3 regions of the Vreelandella sp. 2A-K22 genome follow, and region 3 is predicted to be linked to each of the others. Evidence: predicted binding sites of a transcription regulator. Region 3 holds the regulator's gene; each other region holds the start of a gene.
What was found. The regulator PhoB, encoded in region 3, activates phosphate uptake and scavenging genes when phosphate is short. The targets are predictions, from matches to a motif close to TGTCATANNNNTGTCANA.
Positions count from the first base shown of each region.

Region 1 (4,196 bases), on a different contig from region 3:
GCCCCGCACCCGGGCGTCCAACGCCGAAAGCGGCTCGTCCAGCAGCAGCAGGCCAGGCTCGGTGGCCAATGCCCGCGCCAGCGCCACGCGCTGTTGCTGCCCGCCGGAAAGCGCCGCCGGGTACTTGTTTTCGCTGCCCGTCAAGTTCACCAGCGCGAGCAGCTCACCCACCCGTGCTTGGATGCGTGACCGCTCTACCCGCCGGTTGCGCAACCCATAGGCCACGTTGTTGAACACCGTGAGGTTGGGAAACAGCGCATAGGACTGGAACACAATGCCGAAATCCCGCGCCTGGGTGGGCAGCGTGGAGATATCCTTGTCACGCTGAATAAGCGTGCCCGTCGTTTGCTGGGTCAGCCCTGCAATCGTGCGTAACAGGGTGGTTTTGCCGCATCCGGAGGGGCCCAAAAAGCAGACAAATTCGCCCTCGTTTATGGTTAGGGAAATACCATCCAGCGCGGTAAAACTACCAAAACGCTTAGTGACTGCTTCAATGGTTAAATGGGGAGTAGTGGGAGTCATCACCGTTGGTGTGTCGGCCGCCAGCAGCGATGTCATTGTCGTGTGCATAACCTCTCCAAGCCCCGGCAAACCGGCCGGGGCAACTGATCGCGGCTTATTGTTCGGTTTTACCATCGTAGCGACGCTGCCATTCGGCTAGCACGCGTTCACGATTGACGGCAGCCCACTGGAAATCGGCGTCGATCATTCGATCAGTAATATCGGAAGGGTAGTTTTCAATCGGCTGTGCCACACCTGGGTAAGCCACCACCGCATAGCCTTCGTTATACAGTTCGTTGGCTTCACGGGAGATTGCCCAATCCATCAGCGTTTGCGCGGCTTCCTGCTTGTCGGTACCGGCCACAATAGCGGCGGCTTCCATATCCCAGCCCAGCCCTTCTTCAGGGAAGATAACTTCAATAGGCGCACCCTGGGATTTCAAGCGCGCACCGCGGAAGGCAAATGACACACCCACTACGGTTTCACCGGTAGCCGCCAGGCTACAAGGGGCGGAGCCCGAATGGGTGTAACGGGCAATGTTGTTATGTAGGCGATCCATATAATCCCAACCCTGATCCTCTTCCCATAGCTGCAGCCAGCTGGCTACATCCAGGTAGCCGGTACCCGACGAGTTGGGGTTAGGCATGATCACATGGCCTTCAAACTCAGGCTGGGTAAGGTCTTCCCAAGAGGTCGGCATCGGCACGCCCTGGCGCTCGCCCTCAATGGTGTTGTAGCAAATAGCAGCGACCCAGGCGTCCATACCCACCCAAGCCGGGTCTTCACCATCACGATAGGCCACATCGACAAATTTGGGGTCGAGATTCTCAACGCCAGCGGGAGCGTAGCGCTCCAGCATGCCCTCCTCTTCCAACACCAGCAGGCTGGTAGCGGCCAGGCCCCAGATCACGTCAGCCTGGGGATTGTCTTTCTCGGCCAGCAGGCGGGCGGTAATCACGCCGGTGGAGTCGCGCACCCAGTTAATCTCGATATCCGGGTGGGCCGCGTTGAAGCGTTCAGCATATTTTTGCAGGTCGTCCGACTCAACGGCGGTATACACCGTTAATTCAGTTGCTTGGGCGTTGGAAGCAAGCGCAACAGCAGCACCTGCTAACAACGTTGAAGGGAATAAACGGCGTGGCATCATCATGATAGTCTCCCGGCTGATTGGTATAGACCAGAAGTTTGCAGGCGTTAAATGACACTGCGATGACGCTTGTTTGACCGTTTTTTTAACTGGTGATGACCGCGGCTAGGTCGTTTCCGCTAGCGCTGACCGGATAGCTCCACGCTGATACACAGCGAATCGTGCAGCCAGTGCTCTTCATCAAACTCAATAGGGCGCTGCTGGTCGTCTAAAATGGCACGGTTAATATTTAACCCGGCAGTGCCGGGTGCAACGAATAGCTCTTCGGCATCCATTGGCGAAAGCGCTTCTGAGACCATGCGAATAGAGCGATTGGCCAGGTAGTGCCCCCAGCGCTCGCGCAACAGCCCCCAAAGCGATTGCCCACTATAGATATCTAGCAACTCTGGGGCACGCTCGGGCACCACCCACAGCGACTCCACCAGCACCGCGCGGTCATCCACGTAGCGGCGGCGGCGAATATGCTGAAACGGCTGGTCATCCGGCAAATTCAGTGCCCGCGCGGCAGGCAGATGGGCACGGGTTTCCAGCTTCAATACTGCCGTGCGTGGCTGCCGCCCCTGTGCACGTACATAGTCGTTAAAGCCCGCGTCACGGGTGGGGTCGTAAACTAAACGGGCAGGAGAAATAAACCAGCCGCGCCGGTTGCTGCGGTGGATTAAGCCCTCCATTTCCAACTGTGAAAGCGCTTGGCGCAGGGTCACACGAGTGGTGGCAAAACGCTCGGCCAATGACCGCTCTGCGGGAAGCTTGCCTTCCCACAGGGCAGCATTTTGGTCGATCAAGGTACGAAGCTGTTCGGTTAACTTTAGATAGTAGGCATCAGACATGCGCCGATTTTCCTGGCAGAGCATTAGGTGACGAAGCGCTTGAGGGCGCCCGCCAGTCTAAGCGCCGCCAACCTTCAACGCTAGCCACCTCAGCGAGCACTGGATCGGGATTGACCGCTACAGGGCAATCCACGTACTGCAACAGCGGGAGGTCGTTGCGGGAGTCTGAGTAGAAAGTAGTGTGGCTAGGGGTGAACTGCTGCTCGGCCAACCACTGTTTTAAGCGCAGCACCTTACCGCCACGATAAGAAAAAATACCCTCGCTGCCGCCGGTATAGCGCGCGTCTTCATTGATGCCGTGCTCCACGCTTAGCTCTACCGCCAGCACGTGTTCAATACCCAGAGTGGTCGCTATCGGCTCGACCAGATGCCGTGACGAGGCGGAAATCAGTACCAGGGTATCGCCTGCCTGGCGGTGCGCTTCCAGACAGGCCCAAGCTTGTTCAAAAATACGCGGTTGCAGGTGCGTGGCAACAAAGCGCTCGACCTCTTTTTGCACATCTCTCACTCTGCGCCCTCGCAGCGGTGCTAGGGTCATGGCCAAATACTCTTCAAGCTTTAGCTTCCCCGCGTGATAGGCCTGGTGCATTTTCTCCGCCCGCGCCATAAACGCTTCGGCATCGCTGATCCAGCCTTGCTCTATCATCCATAAATTCCAGCGGTCGCTGCAGTCTCCGTCCAGGAGGGTGTCGTCAAGATCAAACAGGGCCAGGCGCATGGGAGCACTCCTTTCATCGCGGGTTGGCGGCGCGTAGGGTATGCCAAAGGTGATGACAGGACGATGACGCTAATAGAAGACGACGATGAGCAAACTAGAAGACTAAGTAGTTAACCACTGCGTCGCAAACTCATCGGCAGGCAGCGGGCGGCCAAACCAGTACCCTTGTGCCTCATTGCAACCCATTGCGGCAAGCAAATTCGCTTGGTCGCGCGTTTCAACGCCTTCCGCCACGGTTTTCATCTCTAGCGCTTTTGCCATGGCGATGATGGCCTGAACAATGGTGCGGTCATTTTTGTTTTCGAGCATTTCACGCACAAAGGAAATATCAATTTTCAGTGCGTCGGCAGCGAAGCGCCGTAGGTAGGAAAGCGAAGAATAGCCGGTGCCGAAATCATCGATAGAGAGAGCATAGCCCGCTTGTCGCATGGCGTGGGTGATCTCAACGGCCTGATCTGGGTCGCGCATAAAATCACTTTCAGTGAGCTCCAGGGCGATAGCGCTCGACGAAACGCCGGCGGTGAGTTGCGCAATGTGGTGGGTAAGCTCAGGATCGGCAAACTGTTGGGCGGAAATATTGATCGATAGCCTCCCTGGCAGCCCACCCTCAGGCTGTTCACGCCATGCCAGTAGCTGCCTTGCGGACTCTTCCAGCACCCAGTCTCCCAAGGCACGAATCAAACCACGCTCTTCAGCCAGGGGAATAAACTCGCCGGGGCTCACCCAGCCCCACTCGGCATCGTGCCAGCGGCACAGGGCTTCTGCACCGGTCAACTGACCATTGGTAAGGTTCACCTGGGGCTGAAAGTAGAGTTCTAACTTGTGTTCAGTAATTGCCGCGCTGAGTCGCTCGGTCATCTGTTGGCGTCGATGTAGCGCGTGGCGCATCGTTTGGGAGTAGGGGCAGATACTATTTTCGCGCCGCTTGGCGTGGTGGAGAGCAATGCTGGCAGCGTTAAATAGTTCGCCCGCCTCGCTCACATGCTGCGGATAATGAGCA
Region 1 is NZ_JBSUGC010000010.1:226,018-230,213, reverse strand. Features, by position in the region: gene ACW17M_RS15240 (putative 2-aminoethylphosphonate ABC transporter ATP-binding protein) at 1-570, opposite strand, end outside; gene ACW17M_RS15235 (putative 2-aminoethylphosphonate ABC transporter substrate-binding protein) at 617-1,651, opposite strand; gene ACW17M_RS15230 (UTRA domain-containing protein) at 1,768-2,478, opposite strand; gene ACW17M_RS15225 (HAD family hydrolase) at 2,471-3,196, opposite strand; gene ACW17M_RS15220 (bifunctional diguanylate cyclase/phosphodiesterase) at 3,299-4,196, opposite strand, start outside.
Region 1: ACW17M_RS15235 (putative 2-aminoethylphosphonate ABC transporter substrate-binding protein) is a predicted target of PhoB. The motif match lies at 1,699-1,716, and genes of this name have one in related genera.

Region 2 (4,196 bases), on a different contig from region 3:
CTGTTTACCCTTGCCGGTAAGCCGTTGGTGGTGGATGCCGAAAACTGGATGGCGCACCGGGGAGCGGCCAATACGCTGCTGCAGATTTGGCGGCACTCCAAAACCCCAGGCAACTACGTGATTCTATCTGGCGACGTGCACTACTCGTTTGTCTACGACATTGTGGTGCGTCATCAGCGCCGTTCTCCCCATCTGTGGCAGATCACCTCAAGCGGGATCAAAAACACCTTTCCCAAAAATCTGCTCAATACCTTTGACCGGCTCAATCGCTGGCTCTATGCGCCGTGGTCGCCGCTTAATTGGTTCACCAAGCGCCGCAAGCTAAGCGTTCACCCCCGCGATCCTGACCGCGCCAGCGCGGGTGAACGGCTGTGGAACGCCAGCGGCATTGGCTTAGTAACGCTGGATGAAAAAGGCCACCCTATCGATATCCGACAGCTCGACGCCGACGGTAGCGAGGTGGTCTTTCCGGCGCGAGAAAAACCGCTCATTTAACGTCAGTGTAGCGTCAACTGACTGATGTCCTTGATGATTGTCATTATAGCGTCACAAAAATGACGCACGCTTGCTTGCAGCTTATCAACCAACTCCAGGGAAGGTGACACATCATAGGAACCACCGCTGGTTATTAGGGTGGCAGAATAGGGCAGCAGGCAAATGACCGCACAAGAATCGCAGTGGTTGCAAAAGATTATTGCAACAGAAGAGTTGCACGTGCTCTTTCAGCCCATTGTGGATGCCAGCCAGCAGGCGATTTATGGCTACGAAGCACTGATTCGTGGGCCTAAAACATCGCCGCTTCACTCGCCGTTACGACTGTTTGAAGTAGCCACTCAGGCCGGAAAGCTGGTGGAATTAGATATACTCTGCCGACGGTTAGCCATCTACCGCTTTGCAGAGCTCGATCTGCCGGGCCTGCTGTTTCTTAACGTTATGCCGTTGACGATCGTAGAGCGTGATTTTCGCGAAGGCTTAACGCTTGGCTTTATTCGTGACAGCGGCTTGCCCCCAGAGCGGGTGGTGATCGAGCTCACTGAACACGTGCCAATCCACGACTACGAGCTAATGCGCCAAGCGGTGGATCACTACCGCACCATGGGCTTCCAGGTGGCGCTGGATGACCTCGGTGCAGGTCACTCAAGCCTGCGCCACTGGTCGGAGCTGCGCCCGGATTTCGTTAAACTCGACCGACACTTTATCTCCGGCATTGACCAGGATCCTGCCAAGCGAGAGTTCCTGCGTTCGATTCTCGATGTGGCGCGTAGCCTGGACTGCCAAGTGATCGCCGAAGGGGTGGAGACCGCTGCTGAGCATCTTTGCTTGTGGGAACTCGACCGTGGGCTCGCACTACTACAAGGCTTCTATTTCGCCCGACCCAACCAGCAGCCGCCTTTAGAACTCAATATGGTGCTGCCAGCGAGCACCCAATTAAAAAGCCCTGCGGGTCGCACCACGCGCTCGATTTTACGGGCTACCGATGCCATAACTACGGATTGCGCAGTGCCGTATATCTCCGAGCGATTTCGCCAACAACCCAGTTTGCGCTGCGTGGCCGTGCTGGAGAATGGTAAGCCCGTGGCTGTGGTGCGACGCAACTCGTTTTTAACTCTATTTACCAACCCCTATAGCCATTCGCTTTATGCCAAGCGCCGTGTGCTGGACGTTGCTGATGCACGCATGCTGGTGGCCGAAGCGGATACTCCGCTTGAGATTTTGAGTCAGAAGTTGACCGACAGCCGGGATATTGAGCAAGAGGACTTTGTCATCGTTAACGCTAACGGTGACTACCTGGGGATGGGCAATATCGTTGACCTTTTGCGTGAGATTACCGCGATTCAGGTGCGCCAAGCGCGGCATGCCAACCCGCTCACCGGCCTGCCGGGTAATATCCTGATCAATGAAACCCTGGCGGCTTATTTGGCCTCCGGGCATGGGTTTGCTGCGGCCTATGTTGACTTGGATAACTTTAAAGCCTTTAACGATGCCTATGGCTACGCCCGAGGTGACCACATCATCATTTCGCTATCGCGGCTGCTGCAAGCACAGGTAGAGAATGCCGGGGGCTTTATTGGCCATATTGGCGGCGATGATTTTATGATGTTGCTGCCGCTTGAGTACTGGGAAAGTGTTTGTCAGCAAATTCTACACTCATTCGAGGTGATGGCTCCGGGCTTCTATGAAGAGGCTGACCGCCTTCAGGGCGGGATTCACATCGAAAACCGTCAAAATAGAATGACGTTTTTTCCCTTTGTGAGCGTCTCGATTGCGGTAAAACCCATCCATGATACGACTACCTGCCAATCGCTGGATATCGCAGGCGAGCTTTCTGAGCTGAAGCACCAGGCCAAAAAAATTCCCGGTAACAGCCTGTTTGTAGAGCGCCGCGGTCACGAGGCTTTTCAAGCTGTAGATTAACTGTCCTTCGCCAAAACGTCACGAAGTGGTCATATAAGTGCCCCATTTCTGTCATCTGGAGTCGTCAGGATGTTGTCATCTTTTAATAACTCTACAGAACGCTACAGGTGACCCATGCAGACATTATCCCTCTCCCGCACGTTAATCAGTGCCGCCGTTGCCAGTGCCTTCGCTTTGGCCGCAGTGAACGCCTCTGCGGATCTGTCTTCACGCTATGTGGATAACGATGGCGATATGGTCGCCGATGTCCCCAGCGACGAGTCACAGTGGGTTGACCCGGATACCTTGGTGTTTGCCTATACACCGGTTGAAGATCCTGCGGTTTACGCTGATGTCTGGTCTGGTTTTTTGGATCACCTGAGCGAAGCCACCGGTAAAAAAGTGCAGTTCTTTCCGGTTCAGTCCAACGCTGCCCAGCAGGAAGCGCTGCGCGCTGGCCGTCTCCACGTAGCCGGTTTCAATACCGGCGGCGTACCGGTCGCGGTTAACTGCGGTGGTTTCCGCCCTTTCGCCATGATGGCCGCGGAAGATGGCAGCTTTGGTTATGAGATGGAGATTATCACCTACCCAGGAAGCGGCATTGAAGCCGTTGAAGACTTGCAGGGTCGCCAACTAGCGTTTACCTCAGAAACCTCTAACTCTGGCTTCCGCGCCCCCTCTGCGCTGCTGCGCTCTGAGTACGGTATGGAAGCGGGGGAAGATTTTGAGACCGCTTTCTCTGGTTCTCACGACAACTCCATTCTCGGCGTGGTCAACGAAGACTACGACGCGGCGGCGATTGCTAACTCCGTGGGCAAGCGGATGATTTCCCGCGGTGTAGTGAACGAAGGTGATTACGAAATTATCTACACCTCACAAACCTTTCCCACCACCGCTTACGGGCTGGCGAATAACCTGAACCCGGAACTTGCCGAGAAGATTCAGGATGCGTTCTTCAGCTACGACTGGGAAGGCACGGCCCTCGAGTCAGAATTCGCCAACTCCGGCGAAGCGCAGTTTATTCCGATTACTTATCAGGATAACTGGGCGGTTATTCGCACTATCGCTGACGCCAACGGCGTGACCTACGACTGCGATTAATCTTTAAGCAGTACCCCAATACGATCGGCCAGGAGGGCAACCTTCTGGCCGAACCGCTATGTAGATGAGGCACTTCCATGTTGACACTCACCGGCGTTGGTAAACGTTACCCTACCGGGGATCGAGCGCTGACGGATATTGAACTCACGCTGCCCAAAGGCCAAGTGATGGCGCTGATTGGACCATCTGGCGCGGGTAAAAGCACACTGATTCGCTGTGTGAACCGGTTGGTTGAGCCTACTCAGGGCAGCATTCGCCTGGACGGCACGGAACTGACGAAGCTCTCGGGACATAAGCTGCGTCATGCCCGCCGCTCCATGGGAATGATTTTTCAAGAGTATGCGTTAGTAGACCGCCTAACCGTGATGGAAAACGTGCTTTCAGGTCAGCTCGGTTACGTGGGCTTTTGGCGCAGCTTCCTGCGCCGCTACCCGCAGGAGGCTGTGATTGAAGCCTTCCGTCTATTGGAGCGAGTGGGGTTGCCGCATGCCATCGATAAACGTGCCGATGCCCTGTCTGGCGGCCAGCGCCAGCGGGTGGGTATCGCCAGGGCGCTCCTGCAAAGTCCTAAGCTGTTGCTGGTGGATGAACCCACCGCCAGCCTTGACCCAAAAACTTCGCGCCAAATCATGCGTTTGATTCGTGAGCTGTGCGCAGAGCGCGAACTGGCGGCGATCATCAATATTCACGACGTAGCGCTG
Region 2 is NZ_JBSUGC010000014.1:74,321-78,516, forward strand. Features, by position in the region: gene ACW17M_RS18390 (alkaline phosphatase D family protein) at 1-495, shown strand, start outside; gene ACW17M_RS18395 (EAL domain-containing protein) at 658-2,415, shown strand; gene phnD (phosphate/phosphite/phosphonate ABC transporter substrate-binding protein) at 2,530-3,495, shown strand; gene phnC (phosphonate ABC transporter ATP-binding protein) at 3,573-4,196, shown strand, end outside.
Region 2: phnD (phosphate/phosphite/phosphonate ABC transporter substrate-binding protein) is a predicted target of PhoB. The motif match lies at 2,478-2,495, and genes of this name have one in related genera.

Region 3 (4,196 bases):
CTAGCTTCCACTCCTTGTGCGGGGCTCCAACCTTGGAATTAACCCTGACTAGTGTTCTGATTGCCTACTGATTCATCCGTGAATCTTAAAAGCATTCTTGCTTTTGTAACATCCTGTTAATCGCTTATTCATTCTCTGAAAAAGCTTTTAATGATATCTAAAAGGTCATTGATAATTAGCTACCGCCATTTTCTTCTACAAGCTCATCCTTGTCATACTCAGCATCGTCTGAGTGACTGCTTGATTGCGGATCCATGTCGCTGGCACCATCACCTTCGTCATGGGTTAAATCGTCAGTCATGTCTGTTGTATCACTGCCAGTTGAACTACCGGTACCTTGGGAATCCATCGGTTGCTCGTCAGCGGTAATACCTTGGTTTTCGTCAATCGCCGAATTTTCATCGGTTTGTGCAAAAGCTAATGGGCTTGCCATCAGACCAAAAGATACACCTAAAATGCCAGCTTTCTTGAGAAAATCCTTGGACGTCATATCCTACCTCCGATCGCTGTTTAGTACCGCTTAATGAAGAAAGAAAGGCTTACTGAGAAGCCAGCAATTCCTGCGGTCATCTTCCTTCAATCTGTACTCTGCAGAAGGCATGCCAAAAAACTTAAGCATATAAATAAAAACAACAAAATCAGTCTCTTAATTAAAAATAAGTTATGCCAAAAAGGCATCGACTGAGTCACGACACAACGCTTTAAGCTGTGTAAAAATGGCACATGGGTAAAGCTTTACCAACCTTGCATGCCAATATTGCACATTGCTACAAATATTATGCGATGGGATGACTTGCTAAATTAAACAAGACGCGAGGGGGGGAAGGCGCAGCGAAACAACGCACCCTTGCCGGGAAGGGACTCAATTTGTAGTTGCGCATCGTGGCGCAACAGCACGTGCTTAACGATCGCCAAGCCTAAACCTGTGCCGCCAGTCGCAGTGCTGCGCCCCTTATCAACACGGTAAAAGCGTTCTGTTAGTCGGGGAATATGAACGGGATCAATCCCTTCACCGTTATCTTCCACATCGATATAGCCGCCACCAGTAGCACTAGCTTTCCAGCGCAGGGTGATTTGGCTGCCAGCAGGCGTGTAGCGAACCGCATTAAAGGCAAGGTTAGAGACGGCGCTGCGAATCTCCTGTTCACTGCCTAACAGTCGGGCATCGCTCTCAAGGGCGACGGTGATGGTATGACGTTGATGCGATAGGGCCAGCGCATCATCACAAACGCTTTGCAGTAAAGGCTCGAGTGACAGTGGATGATGATCTTGGCCGCCCTGGTCAATTTCCAAACGCGAGAGCAGCAATAAATCGTTGACCAGATTCTGCATCCGCTGGGTCTGTTCCTGCATTTGCTGAATACTACGTCCCAAGCGCGGCGGAAGCTGGTCGGAGATATCACTGTAGGTTTCCAAATAGCCGGAGAGAACGGTCAGCGGCGTACGTAACTCATGGGAAACGTTGGCGACAAAGTCGCGCCGCATCTGCTCAAGACGATGCAAGCGGGTGATATCGCGAGCCATCACTAAGCGTTCGTCGTCACCGTAGAGGGTAATTTGATACTGCAGGATTCGCCGTTCATCAATCGGTGAGGTGAGCGTTAACGGCTCACTGTAGTTACGCGAATTAAAATAGCTGATAAAGCCCGGGTCGCGCAGCAGGTTGGTAATGTGTTGACCACGATCATGGGCGGTTTGTAGCCCCAGCATGGCGGTGGCGGCGCTGTTCCACCACTCCAAATCACCGTGGCGATCAAGCATGACCACGCTATCACGCATTGCTTCAGACGACTCTTGAATACGTGCCAAAGTAGCCCGCAGACGGCTTTGGGTGATGCGCTGACTTTTTTGATAGCGGTATAAACGATCGAATAGCTCGCCCCACATCCCGCGAGCGGCAGGCGGTTCATCGTTAGGGTGGAGGGTGAGCCACAAATAGAGTTCGCGTAACTGTCGTAAGTGGTAAAACAAGCATCCCGCAAGCCCTGCTGCAAGCCCCAGCCCAGCCGAGCCCAACAGCCAGCCCAAGCAAGTGCCCAGCGTGGCCAGCCACGCTATTCGCCACAGCTCACGACTCCATAAACGCACATTTACACCCGTGCAGAGAAACGGTAACCGGTACCCCGAACCGTTTGGATCAGGTTTTGATGCACGTCGCCCAGCGCTTTACGCAAGCGGCGGATATGCACATCGACCGTGCGCTCTTCAACGTAAACATTGCCGCCCCACACTTGGTCAAGCAGCTGGCTACGTGTGTAAGCGCGCTCTTGGTGAGTCATAAAAAACTGCAGCAAACGGTACTCGGTGGGGCCCATTTCCAGCGCTTTGCCGTGGGCACTTACCCGGTGGCTCACCGGATCAAGCAGCAGGCCGTTAATCTCAATCGGGTCTTCAACGCCACGTGGCGTCGCACGGCGCAGCACCGCTTTTAGCCGTGCCACCAATTCCCGGGGTGAAAAAGGCTTGGTGATATAGTCATCGGCACCGGCTTCAAGCCCTTGAATTTTATTATCCTCTTCGCCTTTCGCGGTGAGCATAATAATCGGGATTTCAGCGGTGGTTTCTTCACGCTTTAGGCGTCTCGCCAGCTCAATACCGCTAGTGCCGGGCATCATCCAGTCCAGCAGCAGTAAATCGGGTTGGTGGTCGACCACCATGGCATGGGCATCCTGGGCGTTATCCGCTTCGAGCACGCGATAGTCAGCCATTTCCAGCGCTACCGCGATCATCTCGCGAATCGACGCCTCATCATCGACAATCAGAACGGTCTTGGCGGTCATACCAGAGCCTCACGGTGTTCAAAGAAACTAGTTCAAAGAAAAACAGTTCAAAGATAAACAGATCAATGACATGTCAGTGACGATAACACCATGACTTGATGACAATTACATGACAATCGCCTCGATCAGCCAGCCGCAGGCCACCAACTTAGCGCGATACCGGCAAAAATCAGCAGTCCCGACCAGTGATTATTGAGAAACGCCTGGAAGCAGGCATCCCGCTCCTGGTCGCGAATTAAGCGCTGCTGATGCAGAAAAGTCGCTGCCATTGCCGCTAGCCCTAACCAGAAGAAACCACCTAAACCAACCCACCAGCCTACCCAAGCCAGCAACCCCAGGGTGGCTAGCTGGAGTAAGCCGATAATCAAACGATCCGCATTTCCAAACAGCACGGCCGTCGATTTAATGCCAATTTTTAAATCGTCGTCGCGATCGACCATGGCGTACTGGGTATCGTAGGCCACTGTCCAGCACACATTAGCGCAGAATAGCAGCCATGCTTCCAGCGGCACGTGGCCGAGCACGGCGCCAAAAGCCATCGGAATTGCCCAGGAAAAAGCCGCGCCCAGCACCACCTGAGGAAAGTGGGTATAGCGCTTCATAAACGGATAAATAATCGCCAGCAGCACCCCGCCCAGCGAGAGCAGCACCGTAAACCAGTTGGTCAGTAATACCAGAATAAACGCAGCGGCCACCAGGGCGATAAACAGCAGTTGAGCTTCGGTTTCGCTGATACGGCCCGTCGCTAGCGGACGTTGTTTTGTGCGTTTCACATGCCCATCGAAGTGGCGATCCGCATAGTCATTGACCACGCAGCCCGCAGCGCGCATCACATAAACGCCGGCCACAAAAATCAGCAGCACATTTCGCCCTGGTACACCTTCCGCAGCCACCCATAATGCCCACAGCGTCGGCCACATCAAAAGCCATGTGCCTATCGGCCGATTCAAGCGCATCAGCTGTAAAAAATCTGCCACGCGAGCCCATCCCTTCGGCCGCAACAGTGAACGATCCATGCTTACCTCACGAAGAATAAGATGCAGGCGCTAGCCTAGCGCGAAGGCAGGCCAAGATCATCCGCCATCGCCGTCAAAAAATACTCTTGCACTAATAACGACAGACTGCCGTGCTTACAGCCGTGATAAAAAACAGAGCGCCTTCCCCAGGCACAGCCTTCCTGTATGCCGTTGACGCTAGCAAACTGGGGGGAATGCGTCGTTACTTCCAATGGCCCACGCACTAAACCCGGCTGGCGAAATAGCCAACTACCTAGCGAGCGCTCGCCCAGGCACTCTAGCCGTTGGCCCTTTACCTGTGAGAGCGGGGCGACCGAGCGCGCCACCACCCATGGCGTTCCATCTAAGCACAGCGCCACTTCCCGCAGCCAGGCGTAACGCTTGGCACCAATGCCCAGCG
Region 3 is NZ_JBSUGC010000001.1:149,601-153,796, reverse strand. Features, by position in the region: gene ACW17M_RS00715 (hypothetical protein) at 176-490, opposite strand; gene phoR (phosphate regulon sensor histidine kinase PhoR) at 802-2,088, opposite strand; gene phoB (phosphate regulon transcriptional regulator PhoB) at 2,091-2,780, opposite strand; gene ubiA (4-hydroxybenzoate octaprenyltransferase) at 2,906-3,796, opposite strand; gene ACW17M_RS00695 (chorismate--pyruvate lyase family protein) at 3,832-4,196, opposite strand, start outside.